DNA from 3 places in the Pseudomonas sp. FSO-7 genome. Region 2 is predicted to be linked to each of the others. Evidence: predicted binding sites of a transcription regulator. Region 2 holds the regulator's gene; each other region holds the start of a gene.
The links. The regulator FliA, encoded in region 2, starts transcription of late flagellar genes. The targets are predictions, from matches to a motif close to CTAAAGTTTNNNNNNNNNNNGCCGNTAA.
Positions count from the first base shown of each region.

Region 1: the regulator FliA is predicted to act here: its motif matches at 1,984-2,011, upstream of AC515T_RS22355 (flagellar protein MotY).
Region 3: the regulator FliA is predicted to act here: its motif matches at 2,085-2,112, upstream of flgM (flagellar biosynthesis anti-sigma factor FlgM).

Region 1 covers NZ_CM184193.1:5,101,128-5,107,646, reverse strand. The annotation lists gene rnt (ribonuclease T) at 196-873, opposite strand; gene pyrC (dihydroorotase) at 870-1,916, opposite strand; gene AC515T_RS22355 (flagellar protein MotY) at 2,109-3,089, shown strand; gene AC515T_RS22350 (argininosuccinate synthase) at 3,217-4,434, shown strand; partial or broken gene AC515T_RS22345 (hypothetical protein) at 4,762-5,019, opposite strand; gene AC515T_RS22340 (response regulator transcription factor) at 5,489-6,115, shown strand; gene AC515T_RS22335 (PA3496 family putative envelope integrity protein) at 6,170-6,355, opposite strand; gene nth (endonuclease III) at 6,463-6,519, opposite strand, start outside.
Region 2 covers NZ_CM184193.1:1,855,537-1,862,055, reverse strand. The annotation lists gene AC515T_RS08200 (chemotaxis protein CheA) at 1-489, opposite strand, end outside; gene AC515T_RS08195 (protein phosphatase CheZ) at 520-1,305, opposite strand; gene AC515T_RS08190 (chemotaxis response regulator CheY) at 1,324-1,695, opposite strand; gene fliA (RNA polymerase sigma factor FliA) at 1,862-2,605, opposite strand; gene fleN (flagellar synthesis regulator FleN) at 2,602-3,432, opposite strand; gene flhF (flagellar biosynthesis GTPase FlhF) at 3,548-4,897, opposite strand; gene flhA (flagellar biosynthesis protein FlhA) at 4,909-6,519, opposite strand, start outside.
Region 3 covers NZ_CM184193.1:4,982,650-4,989,168, reverse strand. The annotation lists gene AC515T_RS21780 (MFS transporter) at 1-313, shown strand, start outside; gene AC515T_RS21775 (flagellar brake protein) at 377-1,123, opposite strand; gene AC515T_RS21770 (flagella synthesis protein FlgN) at 1,216-1,683, opposite strand; gene flgM (flagellar biosynthesis anti-sigma factor FlgM) at 1,731-2,048, opposite strand; gene flgA (flagellar basal body P-ring formation chaperone FlgA) at 2,221-2,985, opposite strand; gene AC515T_RS21755 (chemotaxis protein CheV) at 3,064-3,990, shown strand; gene cheR (protein-glutamate O-methyltransferase CheR) at 4,044-4,871, shown strand; gene flgB (flagellar basal body rod protein FlgB) at 5,227-5,634, shown strand; gene flgC (flagellar basal body rod protein FlgC) at 5,638-6,081, shown strand; gene flgD (flagellar hook assembly protein FlgD) at 6,097-6,519, shown strand, end outside.

The DNA.
Region 1 (6,519 bases), 3.2 Mb from region 2:
GCCGGTTTTTTTATGGGTGTTTCAAGCCAGATCACTGGCTAATCTGCGACCCTGTGGCGAGGGAGCTTGCTCCCGCTCGATTGCGCAGCAATCGCAAAAAAAAGGGGCCGCTTCGCAGCCCAGCGGGAGCAAGCTCCCTCGCCACAAGAGCCACAAGAGCCACAAGAGCCACAAGGGTTGGATCTGGCGCCGATGTCAGTCGTCGAAATCCTGCCAGCCACCCATCTCTTTCCACCGGTTGACGATGCCGCAGAACAGCTCGGCGGTCTTCTCGGTGTCGTAGCGGGCCGAGTGGGCTTCACGGCCATCGAAATCGATGTCGGCCGCCTGGCAGGCCTTGGCCAGGACGGTCTGGCCATACGCCAGGCCCGCCAGGGTCGCGGTGTCGAAGCTGGAGAACGGATGGAACGGGTTGCGCTTCATGTCCAGGCGCGCGACGGCGGCGTTGAGGAAGCCCAGGTCGAAGCTGCTGTTGTGACCGACCAGGATCGCCCGCTTGCAACCGTTGGCCTTGAGCGCCTTGCGCACGCCACGGAAGATATCGGTCAGGGCCGTTTCTTCGCTGACCGCCATGCGCAACGGGTGATCGAGCTTGATCCCGGTGAACTCCAGGGCCGCGGCTTCGACGTTGGCGCCTTCGAACGGTTCGACACGGAAGAAATAGGTGTGGTCAGGGAACACAAAGCCTTTTTCGTCCATGCCGATGGTGGTCGCGGCGATTTCCAGCAAGGCGTCGGTGGCGGAATTGAAACCACCGGTTTCTACATCGACGACGACCGGCAGGTAGCCACGGAACCGCGCGGCCATGGGATGACGGGCGCCGCCCGAGCCACCGTTGCCGTCCAGTTCGTCGTCGAAATGATCTTCACTCACGCGTTTTCCTCCAGCAGGCGCCAGCGCAGTTTTTCACCGGCGCGCAGCGGGATGACGGTCTGCTCGCCGAAGGGCAGGCTGACGGGGGCGGTCCATTCGTCACGGACCAGGGTAATACGATCGGTGTTTACCGGCAGGCCATAGAAGCGCGGACCATGCTGGCTGGCGAAACCTTCGAGTTTTTCCAGCGCATTGCGCTGTTCGAACGCCTCGGCGTACATCTCGATGGCGGCATAGGCGGTGTAGCAACCGGCGCAACCGCAGGCCGCTTCCTTGGCGTGCTGGGCGTGGGGCGCCGAGTCGGTGCCGAGGAAAAACTTGGCGCTGCCGCTGGTGGCGGCGTCCAGCAGGGCTTCCTGGTGGGTATTGCGCTTGAGGATCGGCAGGCAATAGAAGTGCGGCCGGATCCCGCCCACCAGCATGTGGTTGCGGTTGTACAGCAGGTGATGGGCGGTGATGGTCGCGCCGACGTTGGCCGGGGCCTCGTTGACGAACTGCACGGCATCGCCGGTGGTGATGTGTTCGAACACCACCTTGAGGGTCGGGAAACGCTCCACGACGCGGCGCATGTGCTCGTCGATGAAGATCTTCTCGCGGTCGAACACGTCGACGTCGCCCCGGGTGACTTCACCATGGATCAACAACGGCATGCCGACTTCGGCCATGGCCTCCAGCGCCGGGAAGATCTTGTCGATGCTGGTGACACCGGAATCGGAGTTGGTGGTCGCGCCGGCGGGGTACAGCTTGGCGGCATGGACAAAACCGCTGGCCTTGGCGTCGCGAATCTCTTCGGGCTGGGTGCGGTCGGTGAGGTAAAGCACCATCAGCGGTTCGAAGCGGCTGCCAGCCGGGCGCGCGGCGAGGATACGCTGGCGATAGCCATCGGCCTCGGCGGCGTTGCGCACGGGTGGAACCAGGTTAGGCATGATGATTGCGCGCCCGAAGGTGCGCGCGACATCGGCGACGGTATGGGTCAACACAGCACCATCGCGAAGATGAATATGCCAGTCGTCGGGACGCAGCAGGGTCAGGCGGTCGGACATTGGGGGGCTTCCAGGCGGGTCAAACTCTGGGGAATGCTACCGGAAAAGACCGATTCAGGCACCCGCTATCAAGTTCTGCCACAACTTACCGATAGCTCCTACAGGTGTGCCACGAATCCGTGCAGTGCCCCGGACAGGCGTCGTGCCCTCAAGCAGGCGTCGATCTTTGTATAAAAGTCAGTGGAGCCTCCCGTGCGCCAGCGTTATCTAGCCTTGCTCAGTGTGTTTGCCAGCCTTCCCGCCATGGCGCTCACTTTCCAGACCCGTCTGGAGAGCATTGAGTGGACGGTCGAAGGCGACAAGTTCGAGTGCCGACTGAGCCAGCCGATCACCGATTTCGGCAGCGGCGAATTCGTGCGCCGGGCGGGCGAACAGGCCACGTTCCGCCTCAAGAGCTATAACCCGATGCTGGGTGGCGGTTCGGCCACCCTGCTGGCGGCCGCCGCACCGTGGCAACCGGGGCGCGGCGATATCAACCTGGGGTCGGTCAGGATCGGCAGTGGCGACGTGTTGTTCAACAGCTCCCAGGTCCAGGCCGGTCGCTTGATCAGTGGGCTGATGGAGGGTCGCAGCCCTGTGGTGCGGCGCAACACCGAGGATGGGCGGGTTTCGGAAGTCCGATTGTTGCCGGTGCGCTTCAATAAGGCCTTCAGTGACTACCAAGGCTGCGTGGCGAAACTGTTACCGAAGAATTTCGAGCAGATTAAGCAAACTCAAATCGGTTTTCCCGGCGAAGGGGTCGAGCTCGATGCTCAGGCCAAGGCCCAGTTGCAGGTGATGCTCGACTTCATCAAGGCCGACCCGAGCGTCAATCGTGTCGAGCTCGACGGTCACTCTGACAATAGCGGCAACCGCCTGACCAACCGTGAACTGTCGCGTCGCCGGGCCCTGGCGGTCCAGGACTTCTTCAAGGCCAATGGTTTTCAGGAGTCACAGATCACACTGCGGTTCCATGGCGAGCGTTATCCCCTGGTGTCCAATACCAACGCCGCCAACCGGGCCAAGAACCGTCGCGTGGTCGTGCGCCTGGAGCGTGGCGCGCCGGTTGAAGCACCGGCACCAGCACCGCAGCCAGCGCCCGCTGCGGCTCCAGCCAAGGTCCCGGCGCCGGTCGCCGCTCCCGCCAAGGCACCGATCCCGACGCCCGCTTCCACCGCTGCGCGGACGTCCTGAACCGGGTTGACCGTCGCGCACTCGACATAATCTGTCGCTTCGTCGTCATAAGCTGTCGCGCCCCTGTAAATTATCCGCGCTGGACGTTAGACTTCCCGGCTTTCCGTACAACCCGTGGAGTGATGGCATGGCGGACGTAAACAAGGTCGTTCTGGCGTATTCCGGCGGCCTGGACACTTCGGTGATCCTCAAGTGGCTGCAGGACACTTATAACTGCGAAGTGGTGACCTTCACCGCTGACCTGGGGCAGGGCGAAGAAGTCGAACCTGCACGCGCCAAGGCCCAGGCCATGGGCGTCAAAGAGATCTACATCGATGACCTGCGCGAAGAGTTCGTCCGCGACTTCGTGTTCCCGATGTTCCGCGCCAACACCGTTTACGAAGGCGAGTACCTGCTGGGTACGTCCATCGCCCGTCCGTTGATCGCCAAGCGCCTGATCGAAATCGCCAACGAAACCGGCGCTGACGCCATTTCCCACGGCGCCACTGGCAAAGGCAACGACCAGGTGCGTTTCGAGCTGGGCGCCTATGCCCTCAAGCCGGGCGTGAAAGTCATTGCCCCGTGGCGTGAGTGGGACTTGCTGTCCCGTGAAAAACTGATGGACTACGCCGAGAAGCACGCGATCCCGATCGAGCGCCACGGCAAGAAGAAGTCCCCGTACTCGATGGACGCCAACCTGCTGCACATCTCCTATGAAGGCGGCGTGCTGGAAGACACCTGGACCGAGCACGAAGAAGACATGTGGCGCTGGACCGTCTCCCCGGAGAAGGCCCCAGACACCCCGCAATACCTGGAGCTGACCTATCGCAATGGCGATATCGTCGCGCTGGACGGCGTGGAAATGAGCCCGGCCACCGTGCTGGCGACCCTGAACCGCATCGGCGGCGAACACGGCATCGGTCGTCTGGACATCGTCGAGAACCGCTATGTCGGCATGAAGTCCCGCGGCTGCTACGAAACCCCGGGCGGCACCATCATGCTGCGCGCCCACCGGGCGATCGAATCGATCACCCTGGACCGCGAAGTGGCCCACCTCAAGGACGAGTTGATGCCCAAGTACGCCAGCCTGATCTACACCGGCTACTGGTGGAGCCCTGAGCGTCTGATGCTGCAGCAAATGATCGATGCCTCCCAGGCTCACGTGAATGGCGTGGTACGCCTGAAGCTGTACAAGGGCAACGTGATCGTCACCGGGCGCAAGTCCGACGAGTCGCTGTTCGACGCCAACATCGCGACCTTCGAAGAAGACGGCGGTGCCTACAACCAGGCCGACGCGGCGGGCTTCATCAAGCTCAACGCCCTGCGCATGCGCATCGCGGCGAACAAGGGTCGCAAGCTGTTCTGACCCTGGCTATCAAAAAAACGGCCTGCCTTGAGCAGGCCGTTTTTTTTGCCTTCTGTTTGTGCGTACCCCCTATTTGCTGCGGCGCTGCCTCCTGACCGCTCATTCATCCTGCCCGTGGGCTGCAAGGTCTGCGTGGTGGTAGATGACGTACACGACGATGCCGGGGTGCTTCAAATGCTCCAATCGACAGGTCTCGATCAGGCGTTGGGATTGGCGGCATAGGATGCAAAGGGTGTCCGGCGATTCATGCCTGGGTCGATGAAAGCTTATCGGCCGCCGCCGTTGGTCCTTGCCCGTCCGGCGTAGCATTCGTCTGCGCCGAGAGGTCGCGTCATCCATGGTCTTTATGAAGTGTTTGCTCTTGCGAAAATCCGAAGGTGAATACAAGGAACGATAATTGAAGTTCAGGGTGATGAAAAAAAGCAGCAATAGATAAAAAGGAAAGCTGATCAGGAACCAGAGGTAATACTCACGATCCTGGTCATCCAGGAAAGGCAGGGAAATCGCCGCGGACGTTTCGGATAAAGTTGCGAATATGGCGATAAGGGTCATGGGGTTGGTGATGGTCTTCAAAGGTTTGTTCATGGTTAATACTCATGGAATATTCATGCTCAGTGAGTGGGTTGGAAAATAAGGTCGGTGGTTAATAAAAGCATCGCTAAAACAATCAAGGTTGTCGAAGTTTCGTCGCGAGTGCCTGAACGTTTCTTATATATTAATTTCCGCTGCTGAAGTGAGCGGCGGCAGTTTTAACAGTAAATAATTCAGTTACTCTTTATGAGTGAAGTGCTTTCCGGTGGCCGGTCCGCAGGCAGGCATGGCGGTGAAAGAACGCATTATTCATGGGGGTACCGGTTTGTTAAGGGGGGGCGGTCCTTCTCTGTAAAAAAAATCAGGACACATTTTTCCCGGCGGGATTTGTAGGAATTTTCTGTATAGCTTGTAGGTTCTGTCTCTTGGTGCGAGCGGTCAGGGGGGGGCGGCATGCCAAGGTAGAAATGACTAGGCTATTGTGCGTGCTCTAAAAATTCGAACAGCGAAGTTGGATTTGCCCATGAATAAAGTGCTGATCGTGGATGATCATCCCGTCATTCGTCTTGCTGTACGTTTGCTGATGGAGCGTCATGGTTATGAGGTCGTTGCCGAAACCGACAACGGCGTCGATGCGTTACAACTTGCTCGTGAACTTATGCCCGATATCGTCATTCTCGATATCGGTATCCCGAAACTGGATGGGTTGGAGGTCATTGCCCGTTTGACGGCCATACCTTCGTCAATGAAGGTATTGGTACTGACTTCCCAGGCGCCTGGACATTTTTCAATGCGCTGCATGCAGACAGGGGCAGCCGGGTATGTCTGCAAGCAACAGGACTTGACTGAGTTATTGAGTGCAATCAAGGCAGTACTGTCCGGCTACAGTTACTTTCCCAACCAGGCATTGCATACGGTGCGATCGAGCCTGGGTAATGCCAGTGAGTCCGATATGGTCGATCGGTTATCGGGGCGGGAGATGATGGTCTTGCAGCAACTGGCGCGGGGCAAGACCAACAAGGAAATCGCCGATGGAATGTTCTTGAGCAACAAGACCGTCAGTACTTACAAGACCCGCCTGTTATTGAAGCTCAATGCCCGTTCGCTGGTCGACCTGATCGAGCTGGCGCAGCGCAATGGGTTGGTGTGAGGCTTCTGTCACGCGTACTCAGTAAAAAGCCTCCATCCGGGAGGCTTTTACGTGTCAGAGGTCAAAGTCGTAATCGGCCAACTGCTTCTGTAAACGACGCTCTTCCAGCAGGTTATCGATGGTGCGGCGCTTGCTCAGGTTGGTTTTCGCTACTTCCGGCACGACCGCGGGTTCAACGTCGTCGGCCTCAACGGCGATGAATTCGTCTTCTACATCCAGTTGTTCTTTGCCAGCACTCATGGGTTCGACTCCAGGCTAAGACTGCCATTGGCGCTCCTTATATCGATAAACCACGGGCGGGTAAAAAAGATTTTTTCAATCGATGGATCGATAAAACCGATAGCGCCTCAATCGTCCGAGGTCTTGTGCTTGTATTCGCATAAATCTTCGATTCGGCAGCTGCC
Region 2 (6,519 bases):
CAGCAGCTGTTCGAATTCGTTATCGGTGATGTCGCCCGATTCTTCGACGACCGGCTCTTCAACCACCGCTTCGGCAACCGGCGCCGCTTCGTCAGCCGATTGCGGCTCGGCCAGGCGTGCCAGCGCGGCGAGCAACTCAGGAGTGGCAGCGGTGATCGGCGAACGCTCGCGCACCTCGCTGAACATGCTGTTGACCGCATCCAGCGCTTCGAGCACCACGTCCATCAGTTCCGAATCAACGCGACGCTCACCCTTGCGCAGGATGTCGAACACGTTCTCGGCAATGTGACAGCACTCCACCAGCTCGTTGAGCTGGAGGAAGCCGGCGCCTCCTTTTACAGTGTGGAAACCGCGAAAAATTGCATTGAGCAGATCCGCATCATCTGGTCGGCTTTCCAGCTCGACCAGCTGTTCGGACAGTTGCTCTAGAATCTCGCCGGCCTCAACCAGGAAATCCTGAAGGATCTCTTCATCGGCGCCGAAGCTCATTAATGGCTGCTCCTAAAACAGGGCTAAAACTCAGAATCCAAGGCTGGACAGCAAATCGTCCACATCGTCCTGACCGGACATAACGTCTTCTCTTTTATCGGCATGAATTTGCGGACCTTCACCCTGAGAGAGATGTTTTTGTGGATCTTTTTCAGCAAGCATCGCTTCACGGTCGTGTTCGATGCCTGCAAAGCGGTCGACCTGGCTGGCCATCAACACCAGTTTGAGCAGGTTGCTTTCCACTTCGGTGACCAACTGGGTCACACGCTTGATCACCTGGCCGGTCAGGTCTTGATAGTCCTGGGCCAGCAGAATGTCGTTGAGGTTGCTTGCCACGGCGCGGTTCTCGGTGCTGCTGCGCGCCAGGAAACCGTCGACCCGACGGGCCAGCTCCCGAAACTCTTCAGCACCGACTTCGCGACGCATGAACCGGCCCCAGTCGGTGCTCAAGGCCTGAGCCTCTTCGCTCAGGCCGTTGACCAGCGGCGTCGCGCTCTCCACCAGGTCCATGGTGCGGTTGGCCGCGGCTTCGGTCAGCTTGACCACATACCCCAGGCGCTCGGTGGCGTCGGTGATCTGGGAGACTTCCTCGGCCTGCGGCATGTGCGGGTCGATCTGGAAATTGACAATCGCGCTGTGCAGTTCACGCGTGAGCTTGCCCACTTCCTGATACAGACCGCGGTCACGGGTCTGGTTGAGCTCATGGATCATTTGAACCGCATCGCCAAAACGACCTTTTTCAAGGCTGTCGACCAGTTCGCGGGCATGTTTTTTCAGGGTCGATTCGAAATCGCCCATTGAAGATTCGTTGTCCATAGCTCCCCCGTGGCGCCGTTAACCGATGCGTTCGAAGATTTTTTCGATCTTCTCTTTCAACGCCTGGGCCGTGAAGGGTTTGACCACATAGCCGTTTACACCGGCCTGGGCCGCTTCGATGATCTGCTCGCGCTTGGCTTCGGCAGTGACCATCAGCACCGGAAGGTGCTTGAGTTTTTCGTCGGCACGCACCTGGCGCAGCAGGTCGATACCGGTCATGCCCGGCATGTTCCAGTCGGTAACCAGAAAATCGAAGTTGCCACTGTGCAACATCGGGAGCGCAGTGGTCCCGTCATCTGCTTCGGCCGTGTTGGTGAACCCAAGGTCACGCAACAGGTTTTTAATGATCCGCCGCATCGTTGAGAAGTCATCAACGATGAGGATTTTCATGTTCTTGTCCAATTCGACCTCCAAGCAGTCTTAAACGCGCCCAGCACCTGGACGCGCCATTTCAATCAATCCGGCACAACACTCGACAACGGTCTGGAGCACAACGGATGGAGACTGGCGCAGTACCTGCCAGGCCAGCCTCGTCGCAGTGTCCCCACACTGCCTGTCAACGCGCTCGCCACTCCCCCAAACGCCCCCGCAAACGGGCCGCGCACTGGCTGTGTAACTGGCTGACCCGCGATTCACTGACCCCCAGGACCTCACCGATTTCCTTGAGGTTCAGCTCTTCGTCGTAGTACAGCGCCAAGACCAGCCGCTCACGCTCCGGCAAATTGGCAATCGCCTCCGCCAGCGCGCTCTGGAAACGCTCATCTTCCAGGTCACGCGACGGCTCCATGTGAGCACTCGCGTTATCCTCGTGCAGCCCTTCGTGTTCGCCGTCCTGCAACAGGTCGTCGAAACTGAACAGGCGGCTGCCCAAGGTATCGTTCAAAATCCCGTAATAATCGTCGAGACTCAACTGGAGTTCGGCCGCAACTTCGTGATCTTTAGCGTCACGCCCGGTTTTCGCTTCAATTGCGCGAATCGCGTCACTGACCATACGGGTATTGCGGTGCACCGAACGCGGCGCCCAATCGCCCTTGCGGACTTCATCGAGCATCGCCCCGCGAATGCGAATACCGGCATAGGTCTCGAAACTGGCGCCTTTGCTGGCGTCGTATTTGTTCGACACTTCAAGCAGGCCGATCATGCCGGCCTGGATCAAGTCCTCGACCTGGACACTGGCCGGCAACCGCGCCAGCAAGTGGTAGGCGATACGCTTGACCAATGGCGCGTAACGCTCGATCAGTTCGTATTGGGCGTCCCGTGCCGATTTTTTGTAGAGATGGTTGTAACCGCTGGCTGTCATAGCACGGGCCCTGCTGTTTGTTGCACAAGACGCTCGACGAAAAATTCCAGATGCCCGCGGGGGTTGGCCGGCAGGGGCCAGGTATCGACCTTCTGGGCGATCGCCTTGAACGCCAGCGCGCACTTGGAACGTGGAAAAGCTTCATAAACGGCACGTTGCTTCTGGACGGCCTTGCGTACGCTTTCGTCGTACGGCACGGCGCCGACGTATTGCAGGGCGACGTCCAGGAAGCGATCGGTGACCTTGGTCAACTTGGCGAACAGGTTGCGTCCTTCCTGCGGGCTCTGGGCCATGTTGGCCAGGACGCGGAAGCGGTTCATGCCATAGTCGCGGTTCAGCAGTTTGATCAGGGCGTAGGCGTCGGTGATGGACGTCGGTTCGTCGCAGACCACCAGCAGCACTTCCTGGGCGGCGCGGACGAAACTGACAACCGAGTCGCCGATGCCGGCGGCAGTGTCAATCACCAGCACATCGAGGTTGTCGCCGATGTCGCTGAAGGCCTGGATCAGGCCCGCATGCTGCGCCGGGGTCAGGTGAACCATGCTCTGGGTGCCGGAGGCAGCGGGCACGATGCGAATCCCGCCCGGCCCCTGCAAGAGCACGTCGCGCAGTTCGCAACGGCCTTCGATCACGTCCGCCAGGGTGCGTTTGGGGGTAAGCCCCAGCAGCACGTCGACGTTCGCCAGGCCCAGGTCGGCGTCCAGCAGCATGACCCGTCGGCCAAGCTCTGCCAGAGCCAGGGACAAGTTCACTGACACGTTAGTCTTCCCGACGCCACCTTTGCCGCCGGTCACCGCGATCACCTGTACGGGATGCATGCTGCCCATGTTCGTTCTTTACCTTGTCTTCTTAGACGGAGGCCACATTACTGGCTGCGCGTTCGCATAAGGAACAATGCATGGCAGACCATCGATGTAGGTACAAAAAATATTCATGATTACCTCAGCCGACCTGTTTGGTCGGGCTGTGGTAGATGTCAGCGAACATGTCAGCCATGGCTTCTTCGCTGGGTTCTTCCTGCATTTGCACACTCACGGCACGACTGACCAGTTGATGACGGCGCGGCAGATGCAAATCATCCGGGATCCGCGGCCCATCGGTCAGGTAGGCCACCGGCAGTTCATGACCGATCGCCAGGCTCAACACCTCGCCCAGGCTGGCCGTTTCGTCCAGCTTAGTCAGGATGCAGCCGGCCAGCCCGCAGCGTTTGTAGCTGTGGTACGCGGCGGTTAGAACCTGTTTCTGGCTGGTGGTTGCCAACACGAGATAATTTTTTGACTTGATGCCGCGTCCGGCCAGGCTTTCGAGCTGCATGCGCAGGGCCGGATCGCTGGCTTGCAGGCCCGCGGTATCGATCAGCACGACGCGTTTGCGCAGCAGCGGTTCCAGCGCCTGGGCCAGGGATTGGCCCGGATCCACATGGGTCACCGACACATTGAGGATCCGGCCCAGGGTCTTGAGTTGTTCCTGGGCACCGATGCGGAAACTGTCCATGCTCACCAGGGCGATGCTCTGGGCGCCGTACTTGAGCACATAACGGGCGGCGAGCTTGGCCAGGGTGGTGGTCTTGCCCATGCCGGCAGGGCCGACCATGGCAATCACCCCGCCCTCTTCCAGTGGCTCGACTTCCGGCGTGGCGATCATCCGCGCCAGGTGCGCCAGCAACATGCGCCAGGCCTGGCGCGGCTCTTCGATACCATTGATCAGCGCCAGCAGGTCCCGGGACAACGGGCCGGACAAGCCGATGCGTTGCAGGCGACGCCACAGGTTGGCCTGGGCCGGACGGCTGCCTTGCAACTGGTTCCAGGCCAGGGAGCCGAGTTGGACTTCCATCAGCTCGCGCAGGCTGTTGAGTTCGAAGCGCATCGAGTCCAGGGTGCGCGGGTCGACTCCGCGGGCAGGCGCGGCGGGTGCCGGCTCCGGACGACGTGGTTCGGCCTTGGCCTGCTCGATCAGCGGCTCGGCAGCGGTCAACGGCAGGCCGGCGGTCAGCGGCTGACCGGCGAACAATTGACGATTGGTGCCTGCGGCACCCTCGCCTTCGCTGCTGCGCAGGCTCAGTTCGGCCTGGGCGCTGGCGATGCGCGATTGGGTCTTGCGCAGCTCATCTTCGAGTTCCATGTTCGGAACCCGTGGGGCCAGCGCAGACAGTTTGTAATCCAGGGCCGCCGTCAGCTCGACACCGCCGGCGATACGACGGTTGCCAATGATGGCTGCTTCAGCGCCCAGCTCGTCACGAACCAGTTTCATGGCCTGACGCATGTCGGCGGCGAAAAAACGCTTCACTTGCATAAACCACTACCTCAGCCGTTGGGCCCTACTGTCGCAACGATGGTCACTTGCTTGTTGTCCGGTATTTCCTGGTACGCCAGCACATGCAGCCCCGGGACCGCGAGGCGCCCGAATCGCGAGAGCATCGCGCGAATCGGACCGGCCACCAGCAGGATCACCGGTTGGCCTTGCATCTCTTGCCGCTGGGCTGCTTCGATCAACGAACGCTGCAGCTTCTCGGCCATGCTTGGCTCCAGCAGAACACCCTCTTCCGAGCCTTGTCCTGCCTTCTGCAGACTATTGAGCAATATCTGTTCCAACCTTGGCTCCAAGGTGATCACAGGCAGCTCAGACTCAGTGCCTACAATGCTTTGGACGATTGCACGGGACACGCCGACCCGAACCGCAGCCACCAAGGCGGCGGTATCTTGACTCTTGGAAGCGTTGTTGGCGATGGCCTCGGCGATACTGCGTATGTCGCGCACGGGCACTTGTTCGGCCAGCAGCGCCTGCAGCACCTTGAGCAACTGCGACAACGAAACCACGCCCGGCACCAGCTCTTCAGCCAGCTTCGGCGAGCCTTTGGCCAGTACTTGCAGGAGTTGCTGGACTTCTTCGTGGCCAATCAGCTCGCTGGAGTGCTTGTACAGGATCTGGTTCAAGTGGGTCGCCACCACGGTACTGGCGTCCACCACGGTATAACCGAGGGACTGGGCCTGGGCCCGCTGGCTGATTTCGATCCACACCGCTTCCAGGCCGAAAGCCGGATCCTTGGCGGTGATGCCGTTGAGGCTGCCGTAGACCTGGCCCGGGTTGATCGCCAGCTCGCGGTCGGGGTAGATCTCGGCTTCGGCCAGGATCACGCCCATCAAGGTCAGGCGATAGGCGCTCGGCGCCAGGTCGAGGTTGTCGCGGATATGCACCGTGGGCATCAGGAAGCCCAGGTCCTGGGAGAGCTTCTTGCGTACCCCCTTGATCCGCGCCAGCAACTGTCCCCCCTGATTGCGATCGACCAAGGGGATCAGGCGATAGCCGACTTCCAGGCCGATCATGTCGATCGGGGTCACGTCATCCCAGCCCAGCTCCTTGGTTTCCATGGCGCGGGCCGGCGACGGCAGCAGTTCCTGCTGGCGCTTGACCTCTTGCAGGGCCTGGACTTTCTGCACGTTCTGCTTCTTCCAGAACCAGTAGGCACCACCGGCGGCCATGGCCGCCATGCTCAGGAAGGAAAAGTGCGGCATCCCCGGCACCAGCCCCATCACCGCCATCAGGCCGGCGGCAACGGCCAGGGCCTTGGGCGAGGCGAACATCTGCCGACCGATCTGCTTACCCATGTCTTCGGAGCCCGAAGCACGGGTCACCATGATCGCGGCGGCTGTGGATAACAACAGTGATGGCAATTGCGCCACCAAACCGTCACCAATGGTCAACAAGGCGTAGACCTTGCCGGCGTCGCCGAAGGTCATGCCATGTTGGAAGATGCCGACGGCCATGCCGCCGATCAGGTTGATGAACAGAATCAACAGGCCGGCGATGGCGTCACCGCGCACGAATTTGCTGGCACCGTCCATGGAACCGTAGAACTCGGCTTCCTGGGCCACTTCCAGGCGACGCAGCTTGGCCTGGCTCTGGTCGATGAGGCC
Region 3 (6,519 bases), 3.1 Mb from region 2:
GTTCGGCAGCCAGATGCTCTACGGCTTTTTCGCCTTCTTCGCCTTGGTGCTGGTGTGGCGGATCCGGCCGAAAGCGGTGACCAACTTGCATCAGGTCGATGACGCGCCGCTGCATCACGTGGCAATGCCGGACAGCATGTCGAGTTCGCCTTTGGTGGCGTGCCTTGATCCACGGGTAGATGAGCAGGTGGTGCAGGAGCAGATGCAGGCGCCGATCAATCCGGAGGTGGAGCCCGAGCCCGCCACCGAAACCGCGGCGGCAGCTGAAGCGCAGGAGCCTGAAGCCCCCAGCTTTACCCAGGCCAGGCCTTGAAACGGGCATGAAAAAAACGGGCAGTCACCGCAAGGGACTGCCCGTTTTTTTATGGCTCGACGATCAGAGGTCGTCTTTATCGAAGCGCCGGGCTTCACGCTGGAGCTGGTAGACGAACCGCTCGACCTGCCGTTGCACCAGGCCACTGATGTTGTGGAAGCGAACGCCGGCGAACGTGGTGTTGAATCTTTCTTCGAAATGCAGGTAACGCAGCTCGACCGGGGCGATCATGTTGCCAAACGGCAAGGCGGCGATGAAGCGCTCGTACACCTGGCCCAATTGCAGGCGTTGGGTGATGTCACCGTCGAAACGCAGCTTGCAACCGGTGGCGGAAATGTCCAGCAGCTTGCCTTCCACGGGGGACTTGAGTTTGTCGCCGCCCAGTTCAACACTCACAAGCTGGGCAAGTTTCAGGGCGGCGCGGAAGGCATTGCGGCGTTGGTGGTAGACCACTTCGTCGGGCAGGGCGCCGCGATAGCAGCGACCGTCGCTGGACTCATCGATGGTCAATGGACCCTTGCCGTCCCAGGCGATGCGCACGCCGTCATGGAAGCCTTCGACGCGAAACGGTTCGCCGGCCAGCAGGAAACGCTCGCCGTCCCGAGGAATCATTTCATCCAGGGCGATGGAGTTGGTCTCGCGATCGACATTGACCAGATAGCTCTGGAAGCGCTGGGTACGTTCATGGAAGGTAATGATCAGCGGGTCGTGGCTATCTTGCAGCATCCGCAGGTTGCCGGAGATTTCCAGTGGCGTGGTGAGGACCTTGGGGGGCTGCGGAGCATCATCCGCGTTTGAGGCATTGAACACGGTGGGTCAATCTCCAGGCAAAATACGACTACGAATGGCCAGCATTTTGCCAGCATGTGCCGCGCGTTGATAGAGCGAAGGCATGGTTCGTTTCATGCCTGGCTGAGCGGGCGGTGCTTGACCATTCGGGCCGTCGAACCGCTAGCGTCATACAGCGTCGGGATCTCGCCACCGTTGAGAATGCGCAACTGGTTGGCGGTGGCGGCCTGCTGCATCAGGATCGACTGGCCGTTGCGGGCGTTGGTCGCCTGGCATTGGGCGAGCAGGTCGTTGAGCACTTTGCTCTGGGACCGCAATTGATCGCCGAGGGTCGACTGGTTGGCCAATTGCTCAAGGCCGTCAGGACTGGCGGGCAGGTTGAGGCTGGCGAGGATCTCGCTGCGCTTGCGGCCATGCTGGTCGAGCAAGATGATCAGTGCCTGTTTCTGCGCCAGGATATTTTCCAGCAAAGGCATGTCACGACCGTGCAGGGCCACGGATTCGGCCTGCAATAGCTCCAGCAATTGTTGCGCTGGAACGAAGTCGTCGATGATCAGTTGCAATAAATGAGTGTCGTGCATGGCTGGCCTTGGGTCTTAGCGTCCAAAAGCCTCGCGCAGGCGGCGGCCTAGCGCTGGGCTTCGAAGTTGAGCAGTTTGCTGGCTACGCGGTTGCTGTCGACTTTGTAGCTGCCATCGGCGATGGCTGCTTTCAACTCGGCCACGCGGGCGTTGTCGACGACAGGTTGATCGCGCAGCTTGTCAGTGACCTTCTGCAACTGCTGAGCCTCATTGCTGAGGTGTACCGACTCCCCGTTGCTGACCTTTTCGGCTGGCGTGGACAGCGGCGCGGATTTGTCGGTTTCGACAGTTTCCTTGGTGGCGCTGGTACGCGTAGTGCCTGTCAGCGGTGAAGAGCTGTTTAAACGATTGAAATCGATGACCATGGTAAAAAACCTCTGGGTATTTGGACGCTTGCCATGTTTTCGGCCATCCCCAAAAAAACTTTAGGCTCATTTATTCAATGAACGTGCGCACGTCTGCGCTTGCCTTTGCGTAAGGCACAGTCTAGGGAACACCGGGATCAAGCGCCAGCTTTCTACCTCCTCTACCCGATCACTACATCGCCACTTCCACTTGGCCTGGGGCCATCACCTGCGCCTTGATGACGCGCTGGGAATTAAGGTTTTTTACCCGTATCTGTTCACGCATGCCGCCGTTGGCCAGGGCCTCGCCAGGCATCCGCACGGCCAGGGAGCCGCTGCGGGCGGTGATGACCACCTGGTCGCCCTTGCGGACCACTTCGGCCTGTTCCAGATGCACCAGCGTCACGACCTGGTCGGCGACCATTGGTCGGACAAGTTTCTGCCCGATGGCCTGATCGACAGAGGTCAGGAAACCCTGGGTGATCTGGCTGATGTCCCGCTCGCGCAATATCACGTCCTGGGGCTCGACGATCCCGGCCCGCTTGAGTGGACGCGTGGTGGTGACAATGTCCCGGAACAGGCGCACCTGAGCGGGCACGAACACCGTCCAGGGCGCGGCGCTGTCGCAACGAACCTTCACCGTGACGCGGCCCAGGGGCCGGGCCGGGCTCTCCAGCGACGCAGTCAATTCCTTGTCACACATGGACATGCGCAAGCGGGGGTCGAGCTGGTTGACTTCGATTTCGTAACGACCTTCGGTTTGACTGGTTGCCAGGTAGTCTTCTACGGTGAATTCAAGAAAGCCCTGAGTGACGCCGATAAGGAGATCAGGCAAGGTAACCGGAACCGCCGCAAGGGCAGGACCGCCCGAAGTGAACAGGCAGGCAGCCAGCAGTGCACCGAGCCAGTGGCGGCAGTGAGTGGTCAGGCGTCGAGAAAATGTCGTTTGTGCGTTCATGCCGGTTCAATAGCAAGCCCCGTGCCGTTTAGTGATGAATGCGCGTCGGACACATTAGCGTTAGGTAGGAGTCAGGGCATGGCGGGAGTAATGGATTCGGTAAACCAGCGCACTCAGCTGGTCGGTCAGAATCGCCTGGAGCTGTTGTTGTTCCGTCTCGACGGCCAACAAATGTATGGGATCAACGTATTCAAGGTCCGCGAGGTGCTGCAATGCCCCAAGCTGACCCTGATGCCCAAGTCCAGCCCCGTCGTGTGCGGTGTGGCCAATATCCGGGGTGCGACCATCCCGATTCTCGACCTGGCGATGGCGACCGGTTCCGGCCGGTTGCTGGACCAGAGCAATCCGTTCGTGATCATCACCGAGTACAACACCAAGACCCAGGGGTTCCTGGTGCGCTCGGTGGAGCGCATCGTCAACATGAACTGGGAAGAGATCCATCCACCGCCCAAGGGCACCGGCCGCGATCACTACCTGACGGCGGTGACCCGGGTCGATAACCAGTTGGTGGAAATCATCGACGTGGAGAAAATCCTCGCCGAAGTGGCGCCCACGCCGGAAGCGATCTCCGTGGGGGTGGTGGATGCCGAGACCCAGCACAAGGCGATTTCGCTGCGGGTGCTGACCGTCGATGATTCTTCGGTGGCCCGCAAGCAGGTGACCCGGTGCCTGCAAACGGTTGGCGTCGAGGTGGTGGCGTTGAACGACGGGCGACAGGCGCTGGATTACCTGCGCAAGCTGGTCGACGAAGGCAAGAAGCCCGAGGAAGAGTTCTTGATGATGATCTCCGACATCGAGATGCCGGAGATGGATGGATACACCCTGACCTCGGAAATCCGCAGCGACCCACGTATGCAAAAGCTGCACATCATCTTGCATACTTCGTTGTCCGGTGTTTTCAACCAGGCGATGGTCAAGAAAGTCGGCGCCGACGATTTCCTGGCGAAATTCCGCCCCGATGACCTGGCGTCCCGGGTCGTCGATCGGATCAAGGCAGCAGAATAAAGGTCGGGCGCGTTGTGCGCCCGGCAAGTCAACACGATGAAAGAGGCGGTATCTTGTCTACGGGTAATTTGGATTTCGAACAGTTCCGGGTCTTCCTGGAAAAAGCCTGTGGCATCTTGCTTGGTGAAAACAAGCAATATCTGGTGTCGAGCCGTCTCAATAAATTGATGGAGCAACAGGGTCTCAAGTCATTGGGCGAGCTGGTGCAGCGTATCCAGACTCAACCGCGCAGCGGCTTGCGCGAGATGGTAGTGGACGCCATGACCACCAACGAAACCCTGTGGTTTCGTGACACCTATCCGTTCGAGGTGCTGAAGAACAAAGTGCTGCCGGCGGCCATCAAGGCCAGCCCGGGCCAGCGCCTGCGGATCTGGTCGGCGGCCTGTTCGTCGGGGCAGGAACCCTATTCGCTGTCGATGTCCATCGATGAGTTCGAGCGCTCCAACCTCGGCCAGTTGAAGGGCGGCGTGCAGATCGTCGCCACCGATTTGTCCGGGACCATGCTCAATAACTGCAAGACCGGTGAGTACGACAGCCTGGCCATCGGCCGTGGCTTGTCGCCGGACCGCCTGCAACGCTATTTCGATCCGAAAGGGCCGGGCAAGTGGGTGGTCAAGGCGCCGATCAAGAGTCGGGTGGAGTTCCGCTCGTTCAACCTGCTGGACAGCTACGCCAGCCTGGGCAAGTTCGACATCGTGTTCTGCCGCAACGTGCTGATCTACTTCTCCGCCGAAGTGAAGAAAGACATCCTGCTGCGCATCCACGGCACGCTCAAGCCGGGCGGCTACCTGTTCCTTGGCGCCTCCGAGGCGTTGAACGGTTTGCCGGATCATTACCAGATGGTCCAGTGCAGCCCGGGGATCATCTACCAGGCGAAGTGATGGGCTAGGGTTGTCAAAAAAGCGGGGGTCCTCAATGGCTCCCGTTTTTTATGCCCGCTAATTTCCTCCCCGCCACTATCCCTGTGGGAGCGAGCTTGCTCGCGATAGCGGCGGTACATCCAAAATCGATGTAACTGACAGACCGCCATCGCGAGCAAGCTCGCTCCCACCTTTGACCCTCATTGCCTGGGAGAAAGCGGCAGAAAAGCGGCATCCGGCGGAAATCCGTTGCCGCTTTTCTGGCATTGCCGCCTTGCCGCTGTCCGCAAAGCCCCGGTTTATGGGCTTTTTTAAAATGGCACGGCGCTTGCTTTAGCCGTCGTACGTACATTCTGGTCACCCAAAGGTTTCCGACATGAGCATCAGCTTCGATAAAGCGCTCGGTATCCACGAACAGGCCCTGAGCTTCCGCGCCCAGCGTGCCGAAGTCCTGGCCAACAACATCGCCAACGCCGACACCCCGAACTACAAGGCCCGGGATCTGGATTTCTCCAAAGTGCTCGCCGAGCAGAACGAGAAGACCAAGAACGGCCACTTCGCCTTGAACATGACCAATAGCCGTCATATCGAAGCCGAAGGCCTGGGCAATGGCGACGAGTCGCTGATGTATCGCACGCCGATGCAGCCGTCGATCGACCAGAACACCGTGGACGCTCAACTGGAACAGTCCAACTACGCGGAAAACTCCGTGAACTTCCAGGCCAGCTTCACCCTGCTCAACAGCAAGTTCAAAGGGCTGGTATCGGCCCTGCGCGGAGAGTAAGCCATGTCGATTGCTAGCGTATTCAACATTGCCGGCAGTGCCATGAGTGCCCAGACCACTCGCCTGAACACCGTCGCCAGTAACATCGCCAACGCCGAGACCGTTTCTTCGAGCATCGACCAGACCTACCGCGCCCGCCACCCGGTATTCGCCACCATGTTCCAGGGCGGCCAGTCCGGCGGCAGCGACTCGCTGTTCCAGGACCAGGACGCGGCCGGGCAGGGTGTGCAGGTGCTCGGCGTGGTCGAAGACCAGAGCAACCTCGAGGCCCGCTACGAGCCAAACCATCCGGCCGCGGACGCCAAGGGTTATGTCTACTACCCGAACGTCAACGTCGTCGAAGAAATGGCCGACATGATTTCCGCCAGTCGTTCGTTCCAGACCAACGTCGAAATGATGAACACTGCCAAAGCCATGATGCAGAAGGTCCTGACCCTCGGTCAGTGATAAGGGGCGATTCACATGAGCGTCACCAACACTACCAGCGGTTTGAGTCTCAACGAGATTCTGGCCAACTCCTCGGTCAAGACCAACACCAAGAGCGATGGCCTGGGCACGGCGACCACCGCTGCCACCGGTAATAAGGAGTTGGGCAAGGATGCGTTCCTGCAGTTGCTCGTTACCCAGCTGAAAAACCAGAACCCGCTGGAGCCACAGGATAACGGCGAGTTCGTTGCCCAGTTGGCGCAGTTCAGCAGCCTGGAAGGCATCACCACCCTCAACGAGACGGTGAGCGGCATCGCCGGCAACTACAACTCGTCCCAGGCCTTGCAGGCCTCGTCGCTGGTGGGCCGCTCGGTCATTGCCCCGGGTGACAAGGCGGTGGTCGATACCTCCAAGAGCCTCAACGGCACGGTGGTGGTACCGGCATCGGTGTCCTCCGTT